DNA from 2 places in the Stenotrophomonas capsici genome. Region 1 is predicted to be linked to the other one. Evidence: riboswitches for the same ligand, from Rfam matches in the RefSeq annotation. Region 1 holds a riboswitch; the other holds the start of a gene.

Region 1 (8,013 bases):
CGGCTGCTGGCCGACCCGGACTATGCCGGCCTGCCACCGGCCGAGCGCAACCGTCTGCTGTCACGCGCGGCGCTGGTTGCCTGGCAGAACGACCGCCTGGACGTCGCCTCGCAGCGGTATGCGGAGCTGGCCCGGCTGGACAGCGACAACCCCGATGATTGGTACCGCATGACCGGCGTGGCGATGCAGAAGGACGACATGGACGGCGCCGCCGAGGCCATGACCGAATTCGCCGCACGCTGGCCGGAATATCTGGACAACACCCGCCCCGAACTGCTGTTCATGCTGGCCACCCACGGCGATACCCGCAGCCCGGCACGCATCGGCTTCCAGCAGGCCCTGTTCGATGCCAACTGGAAAGGCGGCAGCTCCAACACCCCGGGCGCCATCTGGTTCCGGCTGGCGCGCGCACGCCTGGAGCAGGGCGACACGGAGGCCGCGCGTGCCGTGGTCCAGCGCATCCAGGAGCCGGAGTTCCTGATCTCGATGCGCGCGGACAAGCGTTTCGACCCGGTGTTCAACCGCGACCGCCCGCGCTTCGACGTCGCCCTGGCGGTCGATCGCCAGATCGCCCTGCTGCGCACCCGCACCCAGGTATTCCCCGACCGCCTGGAGCCGCTGCTGCACCTGAGCAGTGCCCTGTTGCTGGCCGGCCGCAACGAGGACGCCATCGCGCTGTCCGACGCCGCCGTCGCCCGGATCGCCGCCGCCAGCACCGACAAGCCGGCCTTCAGCGACATGGACCAGCAGGTCTGGCTGATGAACAACAAGGCCATCGCACTGCGCCGGATGGGACGCACCGAGGAAGCCATCGCTGAAATGCGTCGCGCCAGCCAGCTCAGCGAGAATGGCGAGGAGAACATCAGCCAGGTGTTGAACCTGGGCGAGTTCGAATGCGCCAACGGCAATGCCGCCGAAGCCATCCGCGTCGTCGCCGCCGCGCCGCTGGCCAACCTGAGCAACTATGGCAAGGCGGTGGCGGCCCATGTGCGCCACTGCGCCGCCCTGCAGCAGGACAACAGCCGCCAGCAGAAGAAGGCGCTAAAGGAACTGCACGCGCTGCGCGATGATGCGCCCATGCCGTATCTGGACGCGTTGATCCAGGTCGAGCCGGAGCAGGCCCTGGCCTTCATGCGGCAGCTGCTGGCCCAGCCGGACAGGCGCAACGACGTGCTGGACTGGGCCCAGGACTGCCTGCAGTCACCGCTGCTGCCCGGCGAGCAGGTTCCCCAGCAGCGGCAGGACGCGTTCCTCGCCCGCGCCGATGTGCGGGCCGCCATCGAAAGCGTCGGCCGGATCGAGCGCTACCCGCTGTACTGCCGGCAGTCACGCTGACCGGCATGGCAGCGTAACCGTCGCGAACTACCGCGCTGCGCTGGCTCCCCGCCGCAGCGCCAGGTTGTAGAAGCTCGAGTACACCGTGGTCACCGACAGCGGCACCGCGATGGTGCGCGCGATTTCCGGCGTACCGGCCAGCCAATGCAGGCTGGTCAGCAGGACCAGCGATACCGTCATCGCCACTACTGGCGGCAGCCACCCGCCCACGCTGCCGGGCAGGCGCACCGACATGGCCTCGATCATCCGCTTCAGGAACAACGTGATCAGCGCCGACAGGGTGCCCTGCACCACGCCGGCGATCAGTGGGCGTGGCATCGGATGCGCACTGTTGGCGAACACCGCCCAACCGCCCATGCCCAGGAACGCCACCGCCATGTGTACCGCGCTGCTGCGCATCGCCGCTGTCGCCCGCTTCATTGCCTGCCGCTCTCCTTAAGGGCGCGCGCCGCGCGGCGCCGCTCCGTTGTCATGGGTCCAACCCCAGGAACACCCGCATCCGCGCCAGCTCATCCTCCAGCCCGCGCCGGAACGCGGCGTCACGCGGTGCCCGCCCCGCCACGTAGCCCAGCTGCGCCTGCAGCTGGCCACCAGCCACCCCAAGGTTGCCCCAGCCGATCACCTGCTCGCCCCACAGCAACGGCAGGGCGTAGTAACCGAGCTTGCGCTTGGCCGGTGGGGTGTAGGCCTCGAAGCGATACGCCCATCCCCAGAACTGTTCGAAGCGGCGCCGGTCCCAGACCACCGGATCGAACGGCGTCAGCAGCCGCACCGCGTCATCGGGCTTCCAGCGCGCCGAGGCCGGGTTCTCGCCCTCGGGCCAGAACCAGTCCACGCCTTCCACGCGTACCGTGCCAAGGCGCTGCCGTGCACGCTTCAGCGCATCGGCACGCAGCCCCTGCCATTGCGGCACGCCGCTGCGCAGGTGGCCCAGCAGTTGGCCCAGGCTGGCCGCCGGCAGCGGTGCGTACTTGCCCACGATGATGTCGAGCAGCGCGTCCAGGCGGGCCTGAGCAACCTCCGCCGTCACCGGCGTCGCATCGCCCTGGCGCAGCGCATACACGCGGGTTCCACCGTCGCGCCGCGCCACCCGCAGCAATCCGCGGTAATGCATGCCGTCCAGCAGCTCGGTGCTGGCATTGGACGAGCCGCCAAACCAGTTGGTGGTCTTGCCGTGGGCGAACTGCGCATCGACCTCGCGCGGATGCACCACGCCACGTTCTGCGATGAACTCGCGCACGGCATGCGCCTGTTTCCAGCGCGCCGGCGTCCACACCACCCGCGCCTGGCGCGGATGCATCAAGGCATGGTGCGCGCGCGGCAGGAAGCCGTAATTGACGAAGAAATCCTCTTCCAGCGCCAGTCGTGGATAGCGACGCTCCAGCTCACCGGCGCGATAGCCGGTGACGCGGTGGCGCAGGGTCAGGTCCTGCGCACGCGCCGGCGCTCGGATCGGATCGGCCTGGACAAAGCCAAGCTTGCCGATCGCCCGCATCAGCGTGGTCGGCGTGAACAGCGAGCGGGCGATGGCATACCGGCGAAGATGGTCGAGGGTGGGCTGCATGGGGGAATGATGCACGCATTCCCCCCGCCCCACCCAGTGCCCCCGGGTTCAGCGCTGGCCGCTGGCCGCGCGGCAGTAGTATTCGGCCAGTGCGAAGCTCAAGGGATGCTGCGCGGTGAGCCCCCATTCCGCTTCCAGCGCGCCGGTACGGAACCGCACCACACGGTCGGCCACCCCACGCGCCTCCAGCAGGCCGGGGAGTTTGGCGCCGAGCGCGCTGGCATCCAGCGCCTCGTCGCTCACGATGCACAGCCCCACGCCGGCAGCCAGCGGTGCTTCCTGCAACATCTCCTCAAGGTCTTCAATGCTGCCCTTGTCGTTGTCGATGGAATCCACCTCGGCCCCTTCCTCGGCCAGCCGGTACTGCAGCTGGTCGGCATCGAGGAACAGCGTCATCAACGACGGCGCCGGACGGGGCGGCGCGTCGCACTTCTTCGGCCACGGCGCGGTCTGAACCGGGCTGAGGCTGCCGTCGGCAGCGACCTGGCGCACCGCAATCCCGCATCGCATGGCATCGAAGTCGCGGATCATGTCGCCCTCGTAGTCCACGCCCGCCTCGGGGACGAAGCTGACCTGCACCCCGCGTCCGCGCCCGCAGCTCAACCCGGCGCCGCTGGCGATCTGCGCCTGCAATGCCACCGGCTGTCCCGGCACCAGCACGAACTCGGTGTAGTAAGGGTTGGCCATCAACCGGTTGCGGTCTTCCAGCGTGCGCGTGGTAACGCTCTGCGGGATGCCAATGGAGGTATTGGGCTGGCGCTTGCCGACCAGTGCCTTGAAGCCGAGCGACACCGCACCCGAACCCTCGATTTCCTCCTCGTAGGCATCCTCGCAGTGGGCGTTGGTGAACATGGTCAGGCCAACGCCGTTCTGCCCGAACAGGCGGATGCGGGCCGGGCGCTCGACGCTCGCGGGCGCAACCGGCGATGCCTGCGCCTGTGCGGCCGATGCATCGATGAAGGAAACACTGGCCAGGGCCAGCAACAGGGCGCGGGGGGACATGGGTACGAACTCCATTTCGAAAGGCGGATCGCCGGAAGGGGAAGGGGCGGCGCACGATAGCGCATCGTCGGAGGCAGCATCGGCCGCGCGGACGGGAAATTGAGCCCTTTCCCTCAGCCCAACCCCTCTCCCCGCATGCGGGAGGGGGGGCGTCGCCGCACGTCCCCTCCCCTTGCCGGCCCGACGCGCTACCCTGTCGCCCCTGTACCACCACGCCCGCCCCGCTTTGCCATGACCACCTCCCCTCACCGCGTCCAAGGCCTCAACAACGACGAGGTGCCGGCCGACTGGCCTGCGATCAGCGCCGGCGAGATCACATGGCTGGCGACGCGCTTCCCGCAGCTGGAAGCCACGGCAACGCTGATCTGGCACAGCCCACGCCCGATGTCCGCTGCGGCCATCGCGCAAGGCGTCAATGGCAGGGTCTTCATCAAGCGCCACCATCACCGCGTCCGCACCGCCGCCACGCTGGCCGAGGAGCACCGCTTCATCGCGCACCTGGTCCGGGCAGGTGTACCCGTGGTTGATGTGCTGGCGGACCGTAGCGGAGCCACCGCCCTTGCCCACGAAGGCTGGACCTACGAGCTGCATGCCGTCGGCGAGGGGGACGACCTGTACCGCGATGCGCCGTCATGGACGCCGCTTACCGACCTCGCCCAGGCACGCGAGGCCGGTCGCATGCTGGCCGCGCTGCACCACGCAGCGGAGAGCTACACCGCGCCACAGCGCGACACCCACATCCTGGTCGCCCGCGATGACCTGATCCGCAGCCCAGACCCCATCGCGCTGCTGGCACGCGACGCCTCCACGCGCCCGGCCCTGCACGACTACCTGTCCCGGCGCCCATGGCTGCAGGAGCTGCAGCAGGATGTGCTGCCCTGGCACAACGGCTTGGCCGCGCGCCTGCAGGCCGAGCCACGCCTGTGGGCACACAACGATTGGCATGTCTCCAACCTGCTGTGGCAGCGCGAGGGCGAGGCGACGCGGATCGCCAGCGTGCTCGACTTCGGGTTGGCCTCGCCGACCAGCGCGCTGTTCGACCTGGCCACCGCCATCGAGCGCAATGCCATTGCCTGGCTGGAACTGGAGCGCGGCATGGCCGCGGTGCATGTGGATACCGCACTGGTCCTGCTCGACGGCTACCGGCAGGTGCGCCCGCTCCCGGCCGCCCAGGTACACCTGCTGGCCGATCTGCTGCCCATCGTGCATCTGGACTTCGCACTGTCCGAAGTGGAGTACTTCCACGGCATCACCGGCTCCACCGCCAATGCCGACATCGCCTACTACGACTTCCTGCTCGGCCATGCCCGTTGGTTCGGCAGCGCCGACGGCCAGGCCCTGCTGTCCGCCCTGCACGCCGCTGCCTGAATACCAACGGGGCGCAAATCCGTACCGTTTGTGGTCAAATACGCGCCTGAAGCGGGGGTGCCTGGTTTTCGCAGGCTGAGAGAGTCCCTTGGAACCTGATCCGGTTTGCACCGGCGTAGGGAGCTTTGAGCAGCAGGCACACCGCCTCCATGGCCGGTTGCGCGTGCGCGCCTTCGCTTCGTCTCCCCCACCGGCTGATGACGAAACGAATGAACCGCTGCTACCGAATCTCGCTGTTGAGCGCTGCCCTGAGCGCGGCCCTGCCGCTGTACGCCAGCAACCTCGAAACCGCCGCCGAGCGCTCGCCCACCGAGCTGGCCGCGGTGCGCGTGCAGGCCAAGCAGCCGCATGCCGGGAACACCCAGTCCAACAGCTTCGGCGCCGGTGACTGGAAGAACACCCCGGCGTCGATCACCGTGCTGGACCGCGAGCTGCTCGACAGCCGCCACGTGCGCACGCTGTCCGAGCTGGCCTACAACGATGCGTCGCTGGGCGACGCCTACGCACCGGTCGGCTATTACCAGAACATCGCCATCCGCGGCTTCGCGCTGGATACGGCCACCGGCTACCGCTTCAACGGCCTGAGCATGGCCGGCGAGCAGCGCCTGGCGCTGGAGAACGTGCAGCAGGTGGAAATCCTCAAGGGTGAGGCTGGCCTGGCCGCTGGCGTGATCGCCCCCGGCGGCGTCATCAACTACGTGGGCAAGCGCCCGGCCGAAGTACGCACCGTCACCCTCGGCACCGATTCGGAAGGCAGCCGCTATGCCGCAGTCGACGCCGGCCATTGGGTAACGCCGCGCATCGGCCTGCGCTTCAATGCCGCGTGGGATGACAGCAACTCCTATATCGACAATGCCGACGGCCGCCGCAACTTCTACGCACTGGCCACCGACTGGCTGATCGGCGAGCGCGGCAAGCTGGAAGTGGACGCCAACTACCAGACCAGCGCGCAGCGCTCGGCGTCGGGCTACCAGTTGCTGGGCGCCACCACCCTGCCGCGCAACGTTGACCGCAAGAAGATGCTCGGCCACCAGGCGTGGCAGGCGCCGGTCGGCATCGACAGCACCAACCTCACCGCGCTGCACATCTTCGACTTCAACGCGGCCTGGCAGTCGCGCGTGTCGGCCAGCTACAGCCGCTCGGTCATCGACGACAACGTCGCCTTCGCCTACGGCTGCTACTACGCCGCCGAATGCGCCGACGGCAGCGTGCCGGGCAACTATTTCGCGCCCAACGGCGACTACGACATCTACGACTACCGCAGCCCGGACGACACCCGCCGCAACCGCCAGCTGCATGCCGAGCTGCGTGGCCAGTTCAGCACCGGCAACGTCGCGCACCAGCTGACCGTGGGCGCGGACTACTTCGACCGCACCGTGGACAAGCGCCGCAACGTCAACGAGTACGTGGGTACCGCCAACATCCACGACAAGGACGTGCCGCAGTTCGCACCCTCGCCGCTACAGCCGGGCCCGTCGGTGCGCCGCCTGGACAGCACGCAGAAGTCGCTGTTCGTGCTCGACCGCGTGACCTTCGCCGACAACTGGCAATGGCTGGCCGGTGGCCGCTTCGTGCGCCTGGACGAGCGCGCCTTCGACAAGCGCGGCAACCTGGAACGCAGCAGCCGGCTGTCGCGGTTCCTGCCGCAGACCGCGCTGATCTGGAGCGCCAACGACGATCTCAACCTCTACGCCAGCTATGCGCAGGGCATTTCGCTCGGCCAGGAGGCGCCATTCTGGACCACCAATGAAGGCACCTTCCTGCCGGCGGTGCGCTCGCGCCAGGTCGAGGTCGGCGCCAAGTACACCCCGTCGGATGCGCTGACGCTGAGCGCGGCGCTGTTCCGCATCAACCAGCCGTTCCAGTACGCCAAGCCCGACGACAGCGACTACGGCTATACCTTCGTGCAGGAAGGCCAGCAGACCCACACCGGGCTGGAACTGAGCGCACAGGGCCACGTCACCGAGCGCCTGCAGCTCACCGCCAGCGCCACCGCACTGCGCGCACGCGCCCGCAACAGCGGCACGCCCGCGTATGAAGGCCACCCGCTGATCAATGTGCCGAGCAGCCGCGCCAGCCTGCATGCCGAGTACGCCCTGCCCTTCGCCGAAGGGCTGGGCATCACCGGCGGCTGGCGCTATGCCTCCTCCAATGTCGCCACCGCCGACGGCCGCGTGCGTGCGCCCAGCTACAGCGTGGTGGATGCCGGCCTGCGCTTCCAGCACCGGCTGCGCGATCACGCGGTGAACTGGAACCTGTCGGTGGACAACGTGTTCAACCGCTTCTACTGGCGCGACACCGGCAGCAGCTCCGGTGACTACTACCTGTTCCCGGGTGCACCGCGGCAGGCGCGCCTGTCGGTGACCATCGCGCTATGAACCCGGCGATCCTGGAATGGTCGGCGGTCGCGGCCAGCATCCTCGGCGTGTGGCTGATGGCGCAGCGGCGGATGCTGGCCTGGCCGGTGGGGCTGGTGTCGGTGGGCCTGTACGCGCTGGTGTTCATCGAAGCCCGGCTGTACTCGGACACGCTGCTGCAGGGCGCGTTCGCCGCCTTCCTGCTATACGGCTGGCTCAACTGGCGCAGGCAGACGCAGGCCGAAGGCCGCATCGTCATCGCGCCCTTGGCCACCGGCCAGTGGACGCGCGACCTGGGCATCGGCATCGCCTTCGGCCTGGCCCTGGGCGCGGCCATGCACAACTGGACCAACGCCGCCCTGCCGTGGCTGGACGCCATGCTCGCCG
Region 2 (8,013 bases), on a different contig from region 1:
CGCGGCCAGGCGTATCGACTCCAGCCCGGTGACCGGATCCAACCCGTCGGTGAGGGTCTTGGCCTTGTTGACGAACTGCATGGCGGCGTCGAACCCCGGCGGCATGGCGGCCTTGCCGGACAGCTGGCGGGCCTGCTCCTCGAGCGAGGTGATTTCCTGGCTGATCGTTTCGCTGCGCTCGTTGGCGTCGTGCGCGGCAAGCATCCAGCGGGTGCCAAGCGTGCCGAGCGCGATGGCGATCAGCAGCGAGGCCGCCGACGCCAGCGGCAGCGCCCATTCGGCCAGGTAGGCCGCACGGCTGGCGGTGGGGTTGACCGCATCGCGCGGCGACGCCTGTGCGGCCATCCACGCGATGCCACTGGACCACGCCTGGCCCTCCGCATCGTGGTAGACCTGCATCGGCACCTGCTTGACCTGGCAGCCGGTGTTGACCGCGAAGATCTCGGCCAGCTGCTGGTTGGCCGGGGCCTGGCCCGGTTCGGTCGCCGGCACGAACAACGAGCACCAGCGGAACTGCAGCGGTTCGCTTTCCTCGTCGTTGCGCGACAGGTCGTCGGCCACCTGCTGGGCCAGCGCGCCGGCGGTCATCGACAGGTCCGAGGCGTCCTCGCTGTAGGCCATCGAGGCGCGGTGGATGATGTCGTGCTTGCGCAGCGCCAGCACGCTCATCTGCCGTCCGCTGTGCACGACCAGGCCATCGCCGGCCTTGAGCGTGCGCCACATCAGCGAGGTGAGCGGCACCACCAGGCAATGGTCCGGCTGCGCCTCGGCCCAGGCATAGGTCTGCTGCCAGGTATCCAGCGGCACCGCCGTGAACAGGGTCTGGTAGCCCGCCCCCATCGAGCGGTTCTTGTGGATCAGGATCTTGCCTTCGCCGTCGATCAGGCCATCGGCGCGCAGGCGCTTCTCGATCAGCGCGACGGCGTGCGCCGAACTGCCTTCCAGCGACATCACGCCGCTGTTGCCGCCTTCGAATTCGGCGAACAGCCAGGCCGGCCCTTCCAGGCGCGGACGGGTGTCGCTGACGGTCACGCGGTCCTGGTCGAAGGTCAGCCAGCGCCCGGGCAACTGGACGATGTTCTGCATGCTCATGGCTGCGCGCCTCCCGGCGTGCTCTGGGGCGGCAGCGGGCCACCGGCGGTGCGGAACAGCAGGCTGCCGCGCAGGGTCAGCGACAACGGCGCCGGCGGGCGGTCGGACACCGTGGTGGGCAGGTGGAACAGTCCTTCGGTCGGGTCGGTCACCGACAGCTCGAACACGTCCGCACCGAAGATGCGATCGGGGCTGGGAGCAATGCCGCCCAGCAGGGCGTCGGCATCCATGCGCGAGAGCTGGGTCTGGTTGAGGTTGATCAGGCGCTCGCCCCAGCCGGTGGGCTCCATCCCCAACCCTTCCAGTTGCTCCAGCAGCTGGCGGGCGGAGCCGGCGTTGTCGACCTTCAGTTGCGCCTCCTGCTGGGCCATCCGCGCCTGCGACAGCAGCTCGTTGCGGGTGCTGAGCTGGTCGTAGGCACGGGCCAGGCTGCTGCGTGCGGAGATGAACCACACGGCCGTGGCCACGAGTGCCAGCAACGTCACCGCGAAGATCATCAGGGAGAGACGTCGGGACCGGCGCAGCCGGCCCAGCAGGGAGGCGATGTCCATGGATTTACTGGTTCATCTTGTAATGGGCGACCAGCGTGATGACCTGGTCGGTGTCATCACCGCCACCGGCGACGTTGGAGTTGGCCGCGCCGGCCGAGCCGGCCTTGTTGGTGTTGTTGCCCTTCCACTCCATGCTCTCGGCGTCGGCGTTGCTGCCCACGCTGCGCTTGTTCAGGCCCACCTGGCGGAACGCGCCGGATTGCGGGTCGGGCTTGCCGTCGATCATCTGGTCCAGCGAGCGGGCCAGGTCCGGGGTCAGGCCGGAGATGACCATCACGTTGCCGGCGCCGGAGGCGGTCTCGGCCGGGTTCCACTGGAAGCAGACCTGGATTTCCTGCGGGTTGCCGTTGGTGTCCAGGTAGACGTAGCGGTCCTCGAAGCCCTCGCCGCGGCCCGGCGGCAGGCTGATGCCGGCGCCACGCATGAAGTCGCGCAGCTTGTCGCCGTCCTGCGAGGCGGCGGTCACCGGCTGGTCGCTCTTGGTCGAGGCCGAGCCATTGCAGATCGCGCCCTTGCTGGCGGTGTTGTTGGCCATGTCGATGTCGTACTCCTTGCCGGCGACCATCAGGCGCGGCGCGGCCTGGTTGTCACCCACCGGAGCACCGAAGCGCTGGTGGTAGCTGTTGTAGGCCACCACCCATTGGTCGACGAACTTCTGCTTGATGCGCGTGTATTCGGCGTTGCGCTGCACGTCGCGGCCGATCATGACCGCGCCGATGATCACGCCGATGATGACCAGGACCACGGCCATCTCGACCAGAGTGAAGCCGCCCTGATGGCGCTTGGATCGCATTTGCATTGGAAGAGCCCCTTTTGGAAGAACCGGATGCCGCCGTGGCCATGCAGGGCGACGGGTTTGTTTCGGAGGAGCTAGATACGGTGCGGGCGTAAGACGTGCGTAAGACAGCGCGGTGGGCTACTTTCGCCGGACCATCCCACCGGAGCCCGCCGATGCTGCGTCCCATCCTGTTCCTGGCGGTCTCATCCGTCTCGTTGTGCGCGGCGTCCGCCGCCGACCGTGTCACCGGTCACGCATTCGCCACGCGCTCGGAAGTCATCGCGCCGCATGCCATGGCAGCCACCTCGCAACCGCTGGCCACCCAGATCGCGCTGGACGTGATGAAGGGCGGCGGTTCGGCGGTGGACGCGGCCATCGCCGCCAATGCCGCGCTGGGCTTGATGGAGCCCACCGGCAACGGCGTGGGTGGCGACCTGTTCGCCATCGTCTGGGATCCGAAGACGCAGCGCCTGTACGGCTACAACGGTTCCGGGCGCTCGCCGCGTTCGCTGACGCTGGCCGAGTTCCAGCGCCGCGGGTTGAAGGAAGTCCCCGCCACCGGGCCGCTGCCGGTATCGGTGCCCGGTGCGGTCGATGGCTGGTTCGCGCTCCACGAGCGCTTTGGCCGCAAGCCGATGGCCGACAACCTGGCCCCGGCCATCCGCTACGCGCGCGACGGCCATCCGGTGGCCGAGGTGATCGCCTACTACTGGGACCGCTCGGTACCACGGCTGTCGCAGTACCCCGGTTTCACCGAGCAGTTCACGGTCAATGGCCACGCCCCGCGCAAGGGCGAGATGTGGCGCAACCCCAATCTCGCCCACACCCTGCAGCAGATCGCCGACGGTGGCCGCGATGCGTTCTACAAGGGCGACATCGCCCGCACCATCGGCGACTACTTCAAGGCCAATGGCGGCTTCCTCAGCTACGAGGACATGGCTGCACACCATGGCGAATGGGTCGAGCCGGTGAGCAGCAACTACCGGGGTTACGACGTGTGGGAGCTGCCGCCCAACAGCCAGGGCATCGCCGCGCTGCAGATCCTCAACATCCTGGAAGGCTACGACTTCTCGAAGATCCCGTTCGGATCACCCGAGCATATCCACCTGTTCGTCGAGGCCAAGAAACTGGCTTTCGCCGACCGTGCGCGCTTCTACGCCGATCCGGCGTTCGCGCCGGCACCGGTGGCACGCCTGGTGTCCAAGGACTATGCGGCGCAGCGGCGTGCGCTGATCTCGATGGACAAGGCGCTGAAGGAAGCCCAGCCGGGCACGCCGAAGCAACTGGAGCAGGGCGACACCATCTACATGACCGTGGCCGATGCCGACGGCATGATGGTGTCGTTGATCCAGTCCAACTACCGCGGCATGGGCAGCGGCATGGCCCCGCCGGGGCTGGGTTTCATCCTGCAGGATCGCGGCGAGATGTTCGTGCTGCAGAAGGACCATCCCAACGGCTACGCGCCGGGCAAGCGGCCGTTCCAGACCATCATCCCGGCGTTCATCACCAAGGACGGCAAGCCGTTTGCCAGCTTCGGCGTGATGGGCGGGGCGATGCAGCCGCAGGGGCACGCCCAGATCGTGATGAACCTGGTGGACTTCGGCATGAACCTGCAGGAAGCCGGTGATGCGCCGCGCATCCAGCACGAAGGCTCCACCGAACCGACCGGGCAGGGCACGGCGATGAGCGACGGTGGGGAAGTGAACCTGGAGACCGGCTTCAGTTGGGAAACCGTGCGCAGCCTGATGCGCAGGGGACACCGGGTGACGTTCGCCGATGGTCCGTATGGCGGCTACCAGGCGATCATGCGGGACCCCGAAACCGGCGTGTACTACGGCGCTTCCGAGAGCCGCAAGGACGGGCAGGCGGCCGGGTACTGAGCTGGGCTGTTCGGGGAAGCAGAAGCACCCCTCCCCGCCCCTGCCCTTCGCCTGCGGCGAAAGGGAGGGGGAGGAGCTTAAGAGCCAAGAGCTGAAAGCTCCCTGTGTCGCCTGCGCTCCGCTTCTGCTCCTGCTTCGCCCCCTCCCTTTCGCCACAGGCGAAGGGGAGGGCCAGGGGAGGGGTAAGTAAGGAAGCGAGCCCGGGCCTCAATCCCCGCCCACGTTCCGAGCGGCTTCCTCGCGTGCATCCTCCTGCGCGGCCTGCTCGCGTTCGATCCAGGCCTCGATCAGGTGCCGTCCGCGCTGCGCCAGCCGCCGCTGGCGGTTGGCCTCGGCGTCCAGCACGCGGTACAGCGACACCATCACCAGCACCATCAGCAGCGCGAACGGCAGCGCGGCGATGGTGATCATGCCCTGCAGCGCTTCCAGCCCGCCGGCCAGCAGCAGCACCGCGGCGATCAGCGCCACCGCCACGCCCCACACCAGCTTGCGCGACAGCGGCGGGTCGCCGGCCTCGTCGGTGGACATGCTGGCCAACACCAGCACCGCAGAGTCGGCCGAGGTGACGAAGAAGATCATCAGCAGCACCAGTGCCAGGCACGACAGCAGCAGCGAGCCGGGCAGGCTGTCGAACAGGGTGAACAGCACCGTCTCGTAGCCGTTGCCCAGCGCCTGCACCAGGTCGGCGTGGCCGAACAGCTGCGACCACAGCGCGGTGCCACCGAACACCGAGAACCACAGGAAGCCGAGCACGGTCGGTGCCAGTACCACCCCGACCACGAACTCGCGCACGCTGCGACCACGTGACACCCGCGCGATGAAGGCGCCGACGAACGGCGCCCAGGCAATCCACCAGGCCCAGTAGAAGATGGTCCAGTCGGCCACCCAGGTGCTGCCGGAGAATGGCGACATGCGCAGGCTCATCGTCACCAGCTGGTTGAGGTAGGAGCCCAGCGTGGTGGTGAAGGTGTCGAAGATGAAGCCGGTGGGGCCCAGCACCAGCACCGCGGCCAACAGCAGCGCGGCCAGAGCCAGGTTGAAGTTGGACAGCCACTTGATGCCGCGCTCCACGCCGCTGGTGGTGGAGATCATGTACAGCACGAAGGCGACCGCGATCACCGTCATCTGCAGCGGGACATCGGCGGTGATGCCGAACACGCGCTGCAGGCCGGCCGAGATCTGGATGGTGCCGAAGCCCAGCGTGGTGGCGACGCCGATCGCGGTGGCCACCACCGCGGCGATGTTCACCAGCTTGCCGAACGCGCCGCGGTGATGGCGGCCGATCACCGGTTGCAGCATGTCGCTGATCAGCCCCCGGCCATTGCGGTTGTACTGGAACCAGGCCATCGCCAGCCCGATCAGCGCGTAGATCGCCCACGGGTGCAGGCCCCAGTGGAAGAACGCGTAGCGCATCGAGGCACGCGCCGCGTCCATGCCTTGTGGCGGCAGCCCTTCCGGCGGGGTGACGAAGTGCGAGATCGGCTCGGCCGCGCCCCAGAACACCAGGCCGATGCCCATGCCGGCGGCGAACAGCATCGACAGCCAGCTGGCGCGCGAGAAGTCCGGCTCGGCGTCCTCGCCGCCGATGCGCAGGTTGCCGAAGCGGCCGAACGCCAGGTACAGCAGGAAGGTCAGGGTGAGGAACACGATCAACAGGTACATCCAGCCCGCGCCGCGCACGACGTGCGTCAGCGTGGCCTGGACCACGTCGTTGAAGGGGCCGGGCGCAATGCCGGCCAGGAGCACCAGTACGGCGACCAGTGCGATGGAAACACGAAACACCATGAAGGAGCGTCTCCGATCAAGAGCGATTGAGGGGAGCGAGCCGGGGCTTGCAGCGAGGGCCGGCGCCAGGGCCGGGCAGGGAAAGGTGGACGAGCACCGTGGCGCGGCCAGCAGGGCATCGCACCGGGGCGGGATCTTACTGAACGGCACGTCACGATTCCGTTAGCAGGCGATGACGCGGCGCACCGGGCCAGGTGGCACCGCTTTGTGGTCTAATGCCGCCCGAAGCGGGGGTACCGCGGCCATCGGGCCACGGTTGAGACATACCCTTCGAACCTGATCCGGCTCATACCGGCGTAGGGAAGCTTCGTGTGCCACGGCATGCGTTCCGTTCACAGGGGACAACCGCCATCGGCGTGCGCCTTCGCTTCGTTCCGTCATGCGAATCCCTCGCATGGCCCGCACCTCCCGGTGCGGCTCGACCAGGACGAATGCCGATGAACGCCCAGCCCAGCCTGCAGCAGCAGGCCCAGCAACTCTCCGAATCCGTGACCCAGCCGATCCCCGGCTCGCGCAAGATCTTCGTGCCCGGTTCGCGGACCGACCTGCAGGTGCCGATGCGCGAGATCGCACAGACGCGCACGCCCACGTTGTTCGGCGGCGAGGAGAACCCCCCGATCACGGTGTACGACACCTCCGGCCCGTACACCGATCCGCAGGCGCGCATCGACCTGGCCGCCGGGCTGGCGCCACTGCGCGCACGCTGGATCCAGGAGCGTGGCGATACCGGGCAGCTGCCGGGCCTGAGCTCGACGTTCGGGCGTTCGCGCGAAGGCGATGCCATGCTCGATGCCGTGCGTTTCCCGGCACGCGTGCTGCCGCGTCGTGCCATTGGCGGTGCCAACGTCACCCAGATGCACTACGCGCGCCGCGGCATCATCACCCCGGAGATGGAGTTCGTCGCCATCCGCGAGAACCAGCGGTTGGAGGCGGTGCGTGATGCCGGCCTGCTCGCGCAGCACCCGGGGCAGAGCTTCGGCGCCGCCATCCAGAAGGTCATCACCCCGGAATTCGTGCGTGACGAGATCGCGCGTGGGCGCGCCGTGCTGCCCAACAACATCAACCACCCGGAAAGCGAGCCGATGATCATCGGCCGCAACTTCCTGACCAAGATCAACGCCAACATCGGCAACAGCGCGGTGTCCTCGGGCATCGCCGAGGAGGTGGAAAAGCTGGTGTGGGCGATCCGCTGGGGGGGCGACACGGTGATGGACCTGTCCACCGGCAAGCACATCCATGAAACCCGCGAGTGGATCATCCGCAACTCGCCGGTGCCGATCGGTACCGTGCCGATCTACCAGGCATTGGAAAAGGTGGATGGCCGCGCCGAAGAACTCAACTGGGAGATCTTCCGCGACACCCTGATCGAGCAGGCCGAGCAGGGCGTGGATTACTTCACCATCCATGCCGGCGTGTTGTTGCGGCACGTGCCGCTGACCGCCAGGCGCGTCACCGGCATCGTCTCGCGCGGTGGTTCGATCATGGCCAAGTGGTGCCTGGCGCATCACAAGGAGAACTTCCTCTACACGCACTTCGAGGACATCTGCGAGATCATGAAGGCCTATGACGTGTCCTTCAGCCTCGGTGATGGCCTGCGCCCGGGCTGCATCGCCGATGCCAACGACGCGGCGCAGTTCGGCGAGCTGGAAGCGTTGGGCGAATTGACCAGAATCGCCTGGAAGCATGACGTGCAGACCATCATCGAAGGTCCGGGCCACGTACCGATGCACCTGATCAAGCAGAACATGGACAAGCAGCTGCACGAGTGCGGCGAAGCGCCGTTCTACACGCTCGGCCCGCTGACCACCGACATCGCGCCGGGCTACGACCACATCACCAGCGCCATCGGCGCGGCGATGATCGGTTGGTACGGCACGGCGATGCTGTGCTACGTGACGCCCAAGGAACACCTGGGCCTGCCCAACCG

Evidence for each region. A riboswitch is a leader RNA that binds a small molecule or an ion and turns the genes downstream of it on or off. The one in region 1 is predicted to bind thiamine pyrophosphate.
Region 2: it holds a riboswitch for thiamine pyrophosphate, as region 1 does, so the genes downstream of both, thiC (phosphomethylpyrimidine synthase ThiC) here and VA603_RS19215 (TonB-dependent siderophore receptor) in region 1, are expected to answer to the same signal.

The regions. Positions count from the first base shown of each region.
Region 1 covers NZ_JAYFUH010000263.1:27,411-35,423, reverse strand. The annotation lists gene VA603_RS19240 (hypothetical protein) at 1-1,335, shown strand, start outside; gene VA603_RS19235 (hypothetical protein) at 1,363-1,755, opposite strand; gene VA603_RS19230 (DNA glycosylase AlkZ-like family protein) at 1,805-2,899, opposite strand; gene VA603_RS19225 (hypothetical protein) at 2,948-3,901, opposite strand; gene VA603_RS19220 (phosphotransferase enzyme family protein) at 4,133-5,269, shown strand; TPP riboswitch at 5,313-5,408, shown strand; gene VA603_RS19215 (TonB-dependent siderophore receptor) at 5,479-7,647, shown strand; gene pnuC (nicotinamide riboside transporter PnuC) at 7,644-8,013, shown strand, end outside.
Region 2 covers NZ_JAYFUH010000036.1:41-8,053, reverse strand. The annotation lists gene VA603_RS00680 (hypothetical protein) at 1-1,092, opposite strand, end outside; gene VA603_RS00675 (hypothetical protein) at 1,089-1,643, opposite strand; gene VA603_RS00670 (prepilin-type N-terminal cleavage/methylation domain-containing protein) at 1,648-2,442, opposite strand; gene ggt (gamma-glutamyltransferase) at 2,595-4,301, shown strand; gene VA603_RS00660 (BCCT family transporter) at 4,509-6,086, opposite strand; TPP riboswitch at 6,306-6,407, shown strand; partial or broken gene thiC (phosphomethylpyrimidine synthase ThiC) at 6,524-8,013, shown strand, end outside.